DNA from 2 places in the Clostridium malenominatum genome. Region 1 is predicted to be linked to the other one. Evidence: riboswitches for the same ligand, from Rfam matches in the RefSeq annotation. Region 1 holds a riboswitch; the other holds the start of a gene.

Region 1 (7,981 bases):
CTTTAATGACACTACTGTATCACATGCAATAATTACAGTATCATATTCTTCTGTACTATGTGCTACATTCATGCATTTTCCTTTTGCAAGTTTCTCTACATAAGAAGAAGTATTTCCATCATAAGGTACTAAGTCTTCATCGAATTGGCTTACTATAACCTCAAAGTCTGATAGTATTCTATTTAATAACTCTTTTCTTCTTTCTGAAGCTGATGCTAAAATAATTCTCATTTTTCCACTTCCTATATCAGTTTTTAGTTATTATTGCCAAATTATAAAAAAATATATCATTTACCTTATATAGTTTATCATTTATATAATTCATTAACAAGTATGTATACTACATTGTTAATAATTTTTTTGCAAATTAAAACAGCCATTTCACTCAAATTTATGAGCAATAGGCTGTCTACTTTTAATCTACTTTATTCAAATAATTGTATAGAAATATATAATTTTCTTCTAGATTCTCCTTATATATTTGTTCTGGAAGAGATTGTACTTTATTTTTTATTTCATTTAACTTTTCTATGTTTTTGCCTGACTTATCTATTCCATTCAATGAAGCAACCCATGCCTTCAGCTCTTTTGTTTGTATAGACTTAACATTTTTTTCACCTAATTTACTTAATATCTGCAAATATGCATTTACTATTTGAGCTCTTTGAAAATCAGAAGCCTCGTTATATGTTATTTGAAGTATTAATCTAGAACTCTCTATTTTTTCCTTTGCTAATTCTTCAATAATCTTTTTACTTTCTTCCTCACCATATACTCCTAGAATTACTCTTTTAAATTCCCCTTCCGTTACTACAAAGGGACTTCCAAAGGGTACTAATTTATTTTTATTTTCCTTTGCATACTCTTCATTCTTGAACATACCGCCTTGAACGGCAGCATATTTGACAATCTCACCCTTTGTAAAAACTACTTCCTTATCCTTTTTATCATCATTAATTCCTATTTTATTTTCTTTTTCAGTGGTAGAAGTCTTATCTTTTATATTTTTTAGAATAACTCCTCCCGCGAAGACTAATGAAATCATGAATATAAACGTAATAATAAAAGAAATAGCTTTGTTTTTCTTTTTTCTTTTTATATCATATCTAGTGTATCTTATTTTCATCACCCCGTTTTAAAATATTATCTCTATAAATAATATTTATAACTTGGGATTTTTATGACACTAAAAAATAAACCCCACATAATTTGTGGGGCAAATAATTATCTAAGTATTCTTCTAGCACCTGCATATCTAGAAACATAATAACTTCCTGAAAGATCACTTATGGTAACTTTTCCACTTCCTGAAGAGGCATGAATAAATTGTCCTCCCCCTATGTATATACCAACATGGGATATACTACCATATGTATTAAAAAACACTAAGTCACCTGCTAACAATTCACTTTTCTTAACCGATTGTCCAACTCCGAACTGTGTTCCTGTATAGTGACCCATTCCTACTCCAAATGCAGCGTAAACATACTGAGTGAAACCTGAACAGTCGAAAGCTTTTGGTCCTGCTGCTCCCCATACATAGGGTCTACCTAAAAAATTATAGGCATAGGACACAACATCACTTCTTCCACTTCCACCTCTACTGTATGAAACCGACATTCCTGACGCCGAATTAGAGCCCTTTGACTCATCATTTTTCTTTGGAACTATTATAACTTTGTCTGTTTTCACTGTAGCTGATCTTACTGCCATTCCTTTGCTGTTTAAATCAATAGTTGCATCTGCTTTTACAAAATCTACTCTTATTATTGTCAATCCTAGAAATAATAGAAAAAACACTGCAATTGAACTTAACTTTTGTCTTGAAAAATTCATTTTCTTCCACCTTTCCTGCCTCCGAAGTTAGCTGACGGGTTCGGGCAAAGGTTACCCTACTTAGCAGTATTAATATATTGCTAAGATTAACCCCTTTTTAACTGGTTCCTCCGTACTTAAGATAATCTTAAGATTCAGCACCTCTTCCATTATAATTGAAATTGTAATATAAAGTCAACAATATTTAAGAAATTTTTAAGAATTATCTATTTATTTATAGAACTTTTATGTATTTTAATCGTATAACAATGTATTTTCATAAAAGAGGGTATTAAGCAGTACACTTAATACCCTTATAATTAATACCCTAATTCTTTACCAACAATTATTACTTTTATTCTTCCTTTAATTAGCTGTCTTTTTAAAACTACATAGGCACTGCATATTCTTTCGTCTGTAGTGCATTCAGCACAATATCCTAACTTAGCGCAAGTGGTGTTTTTATTAAGTCTTCTTGCATTCACAGGAGCAGCTAATGTTTTAATTCTAGTTTCTGCTTCCTCTAGATTTTTTACTATCTTATTAACTCCTGCTATTATAATTACTTGATCAGGACCAAACATCATTGCTGCCACTCTATTGCCTCTCCCATCAATGTTATATAGCTCACCTGATTCAGTCAAAGCATTTGTACTACAAATATAGGTATCTGCTGAAATAGCATCCCTATATAGTTTCTTTAGGTCCGCTGGAGATAATTCCTCATCATATCTATCTAAAAAATTATATTCTCCACTTCTTAAGTAATCAATGACTCCTGTTTCAAACAAAGTCATTGAGCCACCAACTGTAACTGTTGAATTTTGTTTTAACAATTCCTTTAACTTTTCTTTTAACTCTACTTCATCTTTAACATAATATCCTTCCATATTATTTTTCTTTAATCCTTCAATAGTCCTTTGAACTTTCTTCTCTAAATACCATAAAAGATTCTTGTCCACTCAAATCCCCTCCAAATTATTTTTTTAAAATGAGCATATCCATTTGTTTGCCATTTATGTCATAATAATTTTTAGAAACTCTTTTAATTTTGTATCCGTTTTTTTTAAGAAATTCTATGGTTCTGAAACTATCTCTCATAACTGTTGTATAAAAATACTCTATATTATATTCTCTATTTAAATAACTATTAACCTCATCAATTACTCTACTTCCAATACCTTTTCCTCTATATTCATAATCTATCATTAAACACCATATCCAGGCCTCTGAGGGGTTTTTAAATTCCACTCTTCCTTTCAGTATACCTATGGTCTTGTTTTCAAACTGTATTTTACTAAAAAATTCATTTTCACTTATATAATATTCTAAAAATCTATCGTACAATTCGCTTACTTCTATGGGATATACACTTTCTTCCGCAAATTCACTCTGTTTATAAAGCCATTTTTTTATATCATCTACGTCATTTTTTTGAATATTCACAACTTTTATATTCTGCCACTGTACATTTAAGTCTAACATAGCTTCACCTCATTCCTTATTTATTTTTATTCTACAAAAATAAATAAATTCCTTTTTATTTAATAATTTTAAATAAAAAAAAGAAATTCCTCATTGAGGAACTTCTTACCCTTCGAATTCTTCTGGGAATTCTCCATTATGCCAAACGTTTTGAACATCATCATCATCTTCTAGTTTATCTATAAGTTTTTGTATAGTTTCAGATTCTTCCATAGAAAGACTAACTGTAGTATCTGGAATCATTGTAAACTCCGCTGATAAGAACTCAAAGCCCATTCCCTCTAAAGTTTCTCTTACCCCTCCAAAATCTTCAACGGAAGTTATTATTTCAAATACTTCTTCTGATGGTTGAAAGTCTTCTGCTCCAGCTTCTATTGCTGCCATCATTATTTCTTCTTCATCCATATCTTCTTTTCTTTCAATTACTATTTGTCCTTTTTGTTGGAACATCCATCCTACACAACCATTAGCTCCAAGGTTTCCACCGAATTTTGTGAAAGCTGGTCTTACATTACCTGCTGTTCTATTTTTATTATCAGTTAAAGCAGCTACTATTACTGCAACTCCAAAAGGACCATATCCTTCATAAGTTATTTCTTCATAATTTACGTTTTCTAATTCTCCAGCGCCCTTTTTGATTGCTCTCATCATAGTATCTTGAGGCATATTATTTGCTTTTGCTTTTGCAATAACGTCTCTTAACTTACTATTAGTTTCAGGATTAGCACCACCATTTTTAGATGCAAGAGCTAATTCTTTCCCTATTTTAGTGAATATCTTCCCTCTCTTAGCATCTGCTTTCCCCTTTTTATTTTGTATATTATGCCACTTAGAATGTCCTGACATATTTTTCTCCTCCTTAAACTTTAAAAGTTGCGACGCAACTTTTCAGATGTTTAGATCCATAGATGTTTAGATGATTAGATAATGGGGAAATTCTCACGGAATTTCTTTAATAATAAAACTCCTCAGGAGTTTTCACAATATCTATAAATCTAAAAATCTAGTTATCTAGATATCTGAAAAATTACTACGTAATTTTTCTAAAAACCGAAAATATTATACCATATTGCCCTATATAAACTCAAATTTTTATTCTTCATATAATCTATTTTCAATTTTGAAATAATATCTCTCTTCATCTTTTGTGAATTCACCTTTTCCTGAAGTACACTGAACTACTTCCTTTTTTATTATTTCTCCTGAATCTTCTGTACATAAGATTATGATTTCCACCTTATCAGTATATATAGTGTCTTCTATATGCCAGTTATTTTGTCCGCATAAATACTGAATTTTTCCTAGAAGGTCATAATCTATAAAAATATGTAGTGCATATCCTTTTACTCTTTCTACCACGCCTGCATCCTTAATAGCTTCAGCTGCACCTTTACTATAGGCTCTAACGAGTCCTCCTTTTCCTAGTAGAATCCCCCCAAAGTACCTTGTAACAACCACAGCGGTATTAGTTATGCCATTTTTCTTAATAACATCTAATACTGGTACTCCAGCTGTTCCCTGGGGTTCTCCATCATCACTATATCTTTGAATTCCCATATTTTCTCCTATAATATAGGCATAGACATTATGAGTGGCTTGATTATGCTCACTCTTTATTTTATTCACAAATTCTTTAGCTTCATCTTCAGTATAAACTCTTTTAGCATGACCTATAAATATTGATTTTTTTTCTTCAAATTGTGAACTTACCTCATCTTTAATAGTTAAATACGCCATTTTTCAAATTCCTCCATGTATTTTAAAGCCGCTCTTTTTAAATATTCCTTTGGTGAAGTTTCTAATATTACTTTTATCTTATCATAGGCTTTTTCACTATTTAACTTGCTTAATCCAGTTATTGCATAAAGCACTACCTGAGGGTTTTCATCCTCTAACGCCCTAATTAAAGGCATTTCTAAACTTATATCTTCTATTTTACTCATAGCTGAAATTGCCATTCTTCTTACATTCACAAATTTGTGAACAGAAGCCTTCAATAATATATCCTTGCAACTTATTTCTTTTAATTCTCCAATAATCCATATAGCCGTTTCCTTTTCCTTAGGATACATTTCTACATAGTTATTTTTTATATAATTTATAAGGTTATTTTTCATTCCTTCTCCAATAGAATTAATTATTTCTAGTTTATCATTTTTACCTGCTTTAGAAATATTTCTTAATAATTCTTTTTCATTTTCACTTTTAGCTAATATGCCATACTTTATTTTCCCTTCTATAATGTGACTTTGAGCTATTTCCTTTGTTATATTTCTAATTTTGCAAATAGCTTCAATTCCTTTTCCTTCTAGAAATAAAAAGTATGTAATTTCTTCTTCAGAATAGCTTTCAATTTTATCCCATTGTAAATTTATTAAACCTTTATTCAAAATTCTCTCTCCCTATTTACACTGTTTAAATATATTTTTAATTATTCCCAATCCCTTTTCAATAGAATATAAATCCGTTTGTGAAAAACTAAGCCTAAAGTACTCTTTTCCTTCTTTAGGGTTTTTGTAAAAAATTATTCCTGGAGTTATTAATACCCCGTCTTTTTCGCACTGATAAAACAATTCCATACTATCTATAAGCCCCTCTTTAATTTTCACATAAAAGTGAAGCCCTCCACCAGGAAGTATAAAATCTACATATTCTTCTAAAGCCTCTAAGGCATTTCTAAAAAATTCATACCTCTCTCTGTAAATTTCATTTAGCTTCTTTATATGCCCTTTCCACATTCCGTCCTTTATATACATATCTAAAACTCTTTGCATTAAGCTAGAGGTGGCAATATCTGTATTCACCTTAGAATTTTGTATATTTTCTTTAAAATCATGGGGACTTATAAGATAACCTAATCTTATACCTGGAAGAAATATCTTAGAAAAACTCTTTATATATATGACCCTATCATTGGTGTCCATGCTCTTAAAGCTTACATATTCATCACCATTATATATTAGTTCAGATAAGTAATCATCTTCTATAATGTAAAAATCATAAATTTCTGCCATATTTAATAATCTTCTTTTCTTAATGCTACTATAGCTAATTCCTGTGGGGTTTTGAAAATAACTCATTATATAAACACATTTTATCTTATTTTTCTTCAAAACTTTTTCTAATTCATCTAAATCCATTCCATCTTCTTGTAATTCTATTTCAACAACATTTGCTCTCCTCCACTTAAAGACTGTTAAAGCCCCTCCATAAGTTGGCTTTTCAACTACTACATTATCATTTACATTTATCAAAGCCTTAGACACTATATCAATCCCTTGCTGTGCACCTGAAACAATTAAAATATTATCACTATCTACACTATTTCTCCAAAAATATTTATCTATACTTTCCCTAAGCCCTTCATAACCTAGAGCCTCTTGATAAACTAATGCCTCCGTACCATCTCTATCTAATACTTTATTAATAACTTCTTTAAAGGAAGATACAGAAAAGAGCTCACTACTGGCAGCTTCCCCTGAAAAGTCTATATAATTTCTAAGCTTTTCACTGCTTATTCTTCTCACCACATTACTATATTTCTTCTTGAAATTTATTGCCACTTCTTTTCTCTTAGCATAGGTACCGCTTCCTATCTTCTGAACAGCGTATCCTTCACTCTCTAATTTATTATAAGCATTAACAATAGTTACATTGTTTACATTTAATTCTTCCGCTAATTTTCTTATAGGGGGAAGCTTCTCTCCATCTTTTATTTTATTTTCATCTATTAATTTTTTAATATGAATTGCAATTTTTTTGTATTTAGGAATTCCAATTCCCTCTAAATTTACTAGGTACTTTTTCAAAGTTCTCCCTCCCATCCTTATTAATTCTTACATTAATTATACACTATAATTGCATATTCAAAACAAAAATACACGCCTACAACATAATTTGGCGTGTATTTTTACTTAAATTTCCCCTATATCTTTTCTAAAATATGCTCCTTCAAAGTGAACCTTATGAATATTAGAATAAGCCCTCTCTCTAGCTTCTCCAAGGCTTTTTCCTAAAGCAGTTACATTTACTACTCTTCCACCGGATGTAACTAACTCTCCATCTTTAAATACTGCTCCTGCAATAAAATTTTTACCTCCATCTTCCCTCTCTTCTAAGGTAACAGGAAAGCCTTTTTTATACTCTCCAGGATATCCTCCTGAAACTAGCGTAACACAACAGGAACTAAGATTTTTCCATTCTACATTAAAACCCTTTAGTTTTTTATCTAAAGCTCTCTCTATTAATTCTACAAAATCACTTTCCATCAGTGGTAGAACCCCTTGAGTTTCAGGATCCCCCATTCTCACATTGTATTCTAGTAGATATACCCCTTTAGAGGTAATCATTAAACCGAAAAATATAATTCCTATGAAATCTATGCCTTCCTCTTTTATTCCCTTAAGGGTAGATTTCATTATATTTTCCTCAAATTCCTTCATTACCTCTTCGCTGCAATATGGATTTGGTGCTATAACTCCCATGCCACCAGTATTAGGCCCCTTTTCTCCATCAAAAATCTTTTTATGATCCTTAGCAGATATAAAAGGTATTATGGTTTCTCCATCGGTTATGGATAAAATTGACGCCTCCACTCCTTGAAGAAACTCTTCTATAACTACGGTTTTCCCTGAGCCTTCAAATATATCGTCTAGTATAAAGGAGTTTATTGTATCTTCTG
Region 2 (7,981 bases), on a different contig from region 1:
CCTTCCAATTAAATACTCTATAAATCCTAATGTCATATCCATTCCCGCAGAAACTCCTGATGAAGTAAATATATTACCGTCATTTACCCATCTAGCTTTTTTTATCCATTGTATGTCTTTTCCTTGCTCTATTACCCAATTGAAAGCTCTTTTATTTGTGGTAGCTTTTTTCCCTTTTAGTATTCCAGCTTTAGCTAATAGAGCTGATCCTGTACAAACACTCATAATATATTTTGATTCTCTACTAATGTTTTCTATAAAATTAATTAATTTTTCATCACCAACTTTTTCTCTTACACCCATTCCTCCTGGAATAAATAAAATGCTCTCTTCACTATGTTTATTATCATATGTACTTGTATCAATTCTTGCATTTTGAGAACTTGAAATAATTCCACCATCTAAGGATATAAAATTCAACTTAAAGATTTCTGGTAAACGCCCTAATATTTCAACTGGTCCAAAAACGTCTAATGTTTCAAACTCTTCAAATAAAATTATATTAACAACATAACTCATTATTTTCACTTCCTTAAATTATTTCTAACATAACATTCTCCTATTTCACCTCTGCAAATGCCCTTATTGACATAGCTGCGGTTTTCTTAGCCTTTAAAGGGACAGCAAAGAATCTAAAATCATGGTCATATAATTTTTCTAATGATGTTAAATTTTCAACTATGAAAATTTCATTTTTTAAAAACAAAGTGTGAGCAGGCCTTTCAGGATTTTTAGAGCTATCTATATTTATAGTATCTACTCCTACAAGCTTTACTCCTGAATTTATAAGAAAGTTTATAAGTTCTTCAGATATATATGGATAAGAATAATACTCTTCCTCTCCCCAATGCTTGTCCCATCCGAAATTAAATAAAACAGCTTTGCCATTTAAATCAAGTCCATTAGGAATAATATTAACTCCTATAGATTCAAACTTTTCCTTATCTCTTACATCTACAACTACACCTGGAAGTATAACTTCATTTATTTGAATTTCACTAATATCTCTCCCTTTAGGATAACGATGATATGGCGAATCCAGATACGTACCTATTGAAGTTTGAAAGGTTATCTCTGTTATCTCAAAACAAGCCTTTCCTTCATAGTTAGGTGCTGACTGTTCATGAGTTAAAAAAGGTTTTATCTGAGCTGTGTATTGTATTAACTTACCAAACTCATCCTTCATTCTAAAACCTGGCATTCCATCCTCAAAATAATGACTTAAGTCTATAAATGTTGACATTTGCATCACCCCATAATTTTCTATATAATTTTTATCTGTCATTCCTTCATCAGCAATATCATAAAAAACAAAAGTAATTGGAGCTATTTCACCAGATTATATTTTCCCCACTGGTGCTAGATAAACTACAAATTCATCCTCTCCATCAATTCTTAAAAACTTATCTATTGCAATCTGATCGTAAGCACCTATAGCACATGTCCCACAGCCAATGGCCTCACATGCAAGATAAAGATTTTGACATAAATGCCCTGCATCTAATAGCATGGTCTTATGGGCTGAAACATGATATCTCCATTCTCCTCTATAAGGAATACAACTCCATATAAATGTTGCAGCACTCTTTCCTACAAAGGACTGACCAAGTGTTAATTCTGTTAATTTTCCCTCTAAATCTTCCTCATGAAAAAGGAAAGTTAATTGATGGGTTAAAGGCAAATAAAGATATACTCCTTTTTTTAATCCCTTAACTCTATTTATAACTAAATATGTTTCAAAGGGGTGTCTTGCTCCTCCAGAAGGTACAGTTCTCATTGTGGCATAATTATTAGCTGACACCGTCTTCACTCCTTGTGTTGCCCAAAGAAGGAAAGATAATTCTTCTAGTGATAAACTTTCTTCTATATGCTTTCTATGACTTTTTCTATCTTTAATAATAGCTAATATATTCGTTTTCTTTAATATTTTTTCACTTATTTCAGGTAAATCTATAAGTTCATCACTTTCATTATAAGGTTTTTGCAATGAAGGTTGAGGTAGTTTCTTTTCCTGATCAGACTTTATGTCATCCCATTCTGTAAAATTAGATTTCATCCATTGACGTTGTAATTTTGCTTCATTCATAAATTCTCTCTCCTCATAAATTATAGTTTTTAATTATGTAAAATTTAAACTTGTTTGTCCTACTAATATTCTCTATACCATAAAGGAATGTATGTTTTAAAACCATCATACCATTCAAAAACTTTCTTTGCATTATCCATCATATATTTTATTTCTACTTCTCCAAAAGGTATTGCCCATGGAATTGAAGAAATTGTATTTGTAGCAATATATAGTGCCATCAATCTAAAAAACTCATCAGGTACATTGCAATCAAAGTATCCATGAATCTGTCCTATAACAAAGGGAATACTCACTCTACATGAGAATACACACCTATTAAACTCTTCCCATGGATCTCCGATATCCATTCTATTAAAATCTATTACCCCAACATCTCTTTTTGGTGAAATTATAAGATTTCCCACATGATAATCTCCATGAAGAAAAGTTTGAGGCCTATTATCTAAATATGATATGTTTTCCTTTATATAGTTTATAAAAGCGCTATCATTCTCAAATTTAATGGGCGAATTACCATATTGTTCTATTTTCTTATAAATCTTTTGTTTATATTTTTCAGACCACTCTTTTTCACAATTGTAGTCATTTATAGTATGTATCTTCTGCAATATGTTTCCTGCTCTTAGACCAATATTATATTGTTCTTTCTCACTGTATTTAGATAGTACTAACTCTGCCTCTTCCCCCTCTACCCAAGTGAATAATGAATATACATATCCATTATTTGAGCTTATTCCAAAATCTACTGGCTTTGACGTGGTTATTCCTAATGCTGCAACTTTTTTTATATAATTATACTCAAGTCGTTTGACTTCATACTTTGACAAATCAGATAGTTTCAACAAAAAATTTTCTCCTAGGTTATCTTCAATATAAAACTTCTTATCCTCTGACCACCCTTTAAGTACTGGTTCAATCTTACTCCAATTAAAATACATAGGTATATCTTTTAAATTATTATAAGTTATAATAATCCACCTCCCTACCTAATAATTTCTATTAATTAGTATTATAAAATACACATACTAAATCTATAAATTTAATTATACCTTATTTTTTTCTACTTAATTCCTTCCATCTCTAATCTTAATGTATTAAAATACTCTTCCATAAATTTAAGCCTTTCTATGCCTATTTCCCTTGCCTTTTTTGTATATAGTTTTTCAGGCACTTTTTTTAATTTTACTTCGTATTCAATGAAAGGTGTGTGCTTTGACATTTCCTTTACTCTTCCATTGTTAGAAGTGTTCTCACTTAAATAATCATTAAGAGATTCATCAATTACTAATCTTTGTCCAAATTGCCCTGCTAACATGAAACTGCGTGCTATGCCAGTCGCACCAATAGCATCTAATTTATCTGCATCAAAAAGTATTTTTGCTTCTATGGTTCTTGGTTCATTTCCTGTTCTGAATCTATGGGTAATTATACAATGCTTTATGTTTTCAACTTTTTTATCTTCATATCCTAAATTTTTTAGTATATTTTGTGCCATTTCAGCACCTACAGTAGCATGATCAACTTCTCCTGTTTTGTCTTCATTTTCTTTTACTCTTGCAATATCATGTAATAATGCTGAAGGAATAAGAATTTCTAAATCAACATTTTCCTCATATCTTGCAAGTAATAGACAAAGGTTATAAACTCTAAATACATGATCTAAACTATGAGCTGAACAGGTTAGTTCATCTTTAACAATTTCTATAATTTTTTTATGTTTTATATCAGTACTCACTTTATTCCTCCGTTTATGTAAAATAATTTTTCTCTATAAAATTTCTTACCATCGTCCATGACATAGTAATCTTTCTAATACAGCAACTATGAGCGTTGTAATTATATTTGCCACAAGAATGGCTTTCCCTAATGTTTTATTATCTTTTGAATACTTCTTTAATACTAAATATACTATGGGAAATTCTACAATTAAAGTTAATATTAAGTACCCTGTTAGAACAATATAATAAGGTCCGCTGTCAAAAGCTTTAATCCATGCATAATACCAGTGTCCCGCTACAGCCATGAATCTCTTAGCTCTTTCTATGTATGGTAAAACAAATGAAGCAATGTTAGCAAGTGCTACTACTATTAATACTTTATCCTTCCCTTGAACCGTTCCATATTTATAAATTATAAAAGTTTCTATGACTAAAGTTAAAATTATGGCAATTGGCAAAACTAATTTGGGACTTACCGTTACCCAATGCCAAGATGAATTCGCGTAAACCCTTCCTTGTAGCATAATCATTAGTGTTAAAAGTGTTAAAAGAAACACTCTTTTTTTCCCCATTCCCAAAATTCACTCCTTTTATAATTCATTTTTATTTGCTTTCTATGATATTTATTTAATACATATAGCCTTTATTAATAACCTAACGGTTTTCCTACTATAATTACCTTTATTCTTCCCTTAATAAATTGTCCTTTTATAATTACAAAATCGTTGCATATTCTATCTGGACTTTTACAGTCTATACAATAACCTAATGTAGTACATGGGGAGTTTTTACCTAATCTTTTTGCATCAATAGGAGCTGAGTAATTTCTTACTCTTTTTTCTGCCTCTTCTATATTCTTAACAATTTTATTTATTCCTGTTACTAGAATAACTTGTTTAGGGCCGTATATCATTGGTGCAACTCTGCTACCATTACCATCAATATTATAAAGCTCCCCATTTTCAGTTAGCGCATTTGTACTACATATAAAAGTGTCCGTAGAAAAATTTTGTATATAAAGTTCCTTCTTTTCATCCCTTGTAATTCCTTCCTTGTATTTGTCTAAAAATCTATAGTTTCCTTCACGAAGAAAATCTATAACTCCTGTTTCAAAAAGTGTCATAGAATCACCAACGCCTACTGTAGAATTTTCAGCTATAAGTTCTTTCAAAAGTCCTATCAACTCTATTTCATCCTTAACAAAAAATCCTTCCATATTGTGATTTTTTAAATTATTTATAGTTCTATCAATTTGTTTTTCTATATACCTTAGAACATTATCATCCATCTTACTATACATCCTTTCTCCTTAGTAAATACCATATTTTCAATTTATATCTTACATGAATTCCATGCCAAAATCCTCTCTAAGCAAGGATCTCTCTTCTCTATATAGTTCTTTATCTCTAATTCAACCATTATCTCTGGAATAAATGATGGTAAATCATCATCCTCTATAATTTTATAGTACTTTGTTGAATAGCAAACTGTAAGGCCTGAATTTTTTAAACTAAATCTTTCTACCTCACCATAACAATTTGGTTTTCCACCGCTTCCTTCCCCTACAAATATAGCCTTTGTATTTTCCTTTAAAGAAAATACATTTAATAATGCTGAAGAAAAGGTTTCTCTCCCCACTATTACAAATAAATTACCTTTATTGTTTATTGTTTTAGAGCTTTTTACATACTCAATAAAAGGATCTAATAATCTAGAGTCTCCACCAAAATTATTTCTAAAATCAATAATAAGCTTTTCTACATTTTTTTCTTCTATGAATTTAATTAATTTGTCACAGAAATCATAGACATTTATTTCATCCATATTTCTGCAAGCATTATATTTAAAATATACTGTTTTTAAATTCTCTAAGTATTCAAACCAGTAATATTTATCTGAGCTTTTTTCACATAAAGTCAGATTGATTTTATCAATGGATGATAATTTTAATTTTTCTCTAACCTCTTTTATTGATAGAGGGCTAATTTCTAATGTTTTCTCTATTCCATTTTTGTCTTCACATGTAAGCTCTAAACTTCCGAAATCATCTATAATTTCTAAGCCATATAAAATTTCTACTGCAGGTAAAAACTTAGGTAGTTGAGATTTTAAAAGCCATTGATTTTCATAGGACACAATTTCGCTTAAAATATTTATAATCTCTTCTATCTCTATATTATTTATACGAGTTATTCTACAATTTAGCATTTCTTTATATTCTTCAAGAGTATGAGTTACATATATTCCATCCTTAAACCAGTATAGTTCCATGGGATACAATAACCTTACTGGCAAACTAAGGGAGGTATGAGCGTCTCTAAAGGATGCAACAATTTTCCCTAAGTTTACTGCAATCTCATAGCTATCGTGATTATCTATATTATTTTTTAATCCTTCAATTTCCTCATAAAATTCTTCTTCTTTCTTATAGAAAAATAAATTTTTATGCCTTTTAGGAAGTTCTAAGGCTAATTCTTCAATATCTTCTATCCATTTATCCTTTGTCATAATTATATTCTCCTTTTTGCCTATTTTCCGCTTATTCTACCTAAATATTATATCACCTAATAGACCACAATTAACCTAAGTTACCAAAATTCCACCATGGACATGTCTCCTAACCCTTTGTTAAAATGGCACTAGTTCATAAAAACTACGCCGAATCTTCTTATGAAGTACCGGGGATACTTTTGGGGTGAATCTCACATTGTAGTAGGGTACCTCTGACCCGAACCCGTCAACTAACCTGGGAGGCAATTTAGAGGAGGTTTATTAATGATGAAAAGAAAATCTTTAAAAACATTTCTAACTGCGCTAGGTTTAACACTAACCTTATATAGTCCAGCATTTGCAGGAAACTATACTGTAGTTTCTGGTGACTCTCTATACAAGATAGGAACGGTTTTTAATACCACATCAAGCAATTTAATGGCAAGTAATAATATTGCAGGAAGTAATATTTATCCTGGACAAGTACTAAAAGTTCCTTGTGAAACTTACACTGTAAAAAGTGGTGATAGCTTATATTTAATCGCTAAAAAATATGGTATAAGCTTGTATGATTTGAGAAAAGCAAATAATAAATGGAACGATACACTTTATATTGGACAAGTTCTTAATGTACCTAAGACAAACTCTAATGTAGGTACTTCAGCAGTTAATCCAGTTATAAAATATACTGCTGCTGATTTGGATCTTTTAGCAAGACTTGTAACAGCAGAGGCGCAGGATCAACCTTATAATGCCCAAGTAGCTGTAGCAGCTGTTGTAATAAATAGAGTAAAAAGTTCACAGTTCCCAAATACCATTTCTTCTGTAATTTATGAAAAAAGCAATGGATACTACCAATTTTGCCCTGTTTCAAATGGTTGGATAAACAAACCTGCTACCGAAACTTCTAAAAAAGCTGCTAAAGAGGCTTTATCTGGGGTAGACGCAAGCAAGGGTGCTTTATACTACTTTGACGATAGTGCTACAAATAAATGGATATGGTCTAGACCTATGACAGCTCGAATTGGTAATATGATTTACGTGAAATAAAATTGCAGGGCAATTTTATTTAGTTTTTTAGATAATTAGTTTTATAGTTGTGGTGGAAATCCCCTTGGGGGGATTTCTTTTCTATGAAATTCCTTATAAGGAATTTCCACATTAACTAAAACACTAAAAACTATTTAAAAATTGCTCTGCAATTTTTTATAATTCCACATTTGGATTTTTTCTTTGAATTATTTCTAAATCAGCCATTCTATTTAATATAACTTCAAATAGCTTAAATATACTTTTTAAAGTTTCTATATCCTTTATGACTCCACTACCTGTAAATTCTAATATGGCTACATCTTCTGGATATTTAGGACCGAGAAATCCTCCACTTTCTTTTATCTCTAGATTTATTCTATCTTGTGCTTGTATTAAATTTCTAACTTCTGTGATAGACAATATATTCTTTATAGATTCTTCATTATTTCCTTTTATGACAAAGTTATTGTCAAAGTCTTCAATACCTATCTCTATATCCTGCATCCCTAACATTTTTGCTAAATCACTAAAAATGCCTTCTTTATATATTTTAAAATAAATATCCTGATTTTTTAAAAAAGCGGCTCTAAATCTAGTGTAAGTAGCTGAGGTTTTACCTGTGGATACTGTGTAGGTATCTAAAAGTATAGCC

What was found. Region 1 has a riboswitch for cyclic di-AMP ahead of ABDZ69_RS02900 (C40 family peptidase). Riboswitches for the same ligand answer to the same signal wherever they lie in the genome.
Region 2: it holds a riboswitch for cyclic di-AMP, as region 1 does, so the genes downstream of both, ABDZ69_RS14935 (LysM peptidoglycan-binding domain-containing protein) here and ABDZ69_RS02900 (C40 family peptidase) in region 1, are expected to answer to the same signal.

What each region holds. Positions count from the first base shown of each region.
Region 1 covers NZ_BAAACF010000001.1:576,693-584,673, reverse strand. Annotated here, with positions in the region: gene ABDZ69_RS02910 (Maf-like protein) at 1-231, opposite strand, end outside; gene ABDZ69_RS02905 (hypothetical protein) at 416-1,126, opposite strand; gene ABDZ69_RS02900 (C40 family peptidase) at 1,225-1,836, opposite strand; cyclic di-AMP (ydaO/yuaA leader) riboswitch at 1,838-1,986, opposite strand; gene ABDZ69_RS02895 (lactate utilization protein) at 2,136-2,777, opposite strand; gene ABDZ69_RS02890 (GNAT family N-acetyltransferase) at 2,794-3,300, opposite strand; gene ABDZ69_RS02885 (YebC/PmpR family DNA-binding transcriptional regulator) at 3,406-4,146, opposite strand; gene ABDZ69_RS02880 (YigZ family protein) at 4,393-5,037, opposite strand; gene ABDZ69_RS02875 (HEAT repeat domain-containing protein) at 5,025-5,690, opposite strand; gene pdxR (MocR-like pyridoxine biosynthesis transcription factor PdxR) at 5,703-7,109, opposite strand; gene purD (phosphoribosylamine--glycine ligase) at 7,215-7,981, opposite strand, start outside.
Region 2 covers NZ_BAAACF010000006.1:108,735-116,715, forward strand. Annotated here, with positions in the region: gene ABDZ69_RS14895 (DJ-1/PfpI family protein) at 1-519, opposite strand, end outside; gene ABDZ69_RS14900 (cyclase family protein) at 560-1,243, opposite strand; gene ABDZ69_RS14905 (SagB/ThcOx family dehydrogenase) at 1,340-2,086, opposite strand; gene ABDZ69_RS14910 (aminoglycoside phosphotransferase family protein) at 2,149-3,027, opposite strand; gene ABDZ69_RS14915 (HD domain-containing protein) at 3,150-3,824, opposite strand; gene ABDZ69_RS14920 (hypothetical protein) at 3,870-4,379, opposite strand; gene ABDZ69_RS14925 (lactate utilization protein) at 4,454-5,095, opposite strand; gene ABDZ69_RS14930 (S41 family peptidase) at 5,140-6,315, opposite strand; cyclic di-AMP (ydaO/yuaA leader) riboswitch at 6,454-6,578, shown strand; gene ABDZ69_RS14935 (LysM peptidoglycan-binding domain-containing protein) at 6,583-7,347, shown strand; gene ABDZ69_RS14940 (DUF3137 domain-containing protein) at 7,504-7,981, opposite strand, start outside.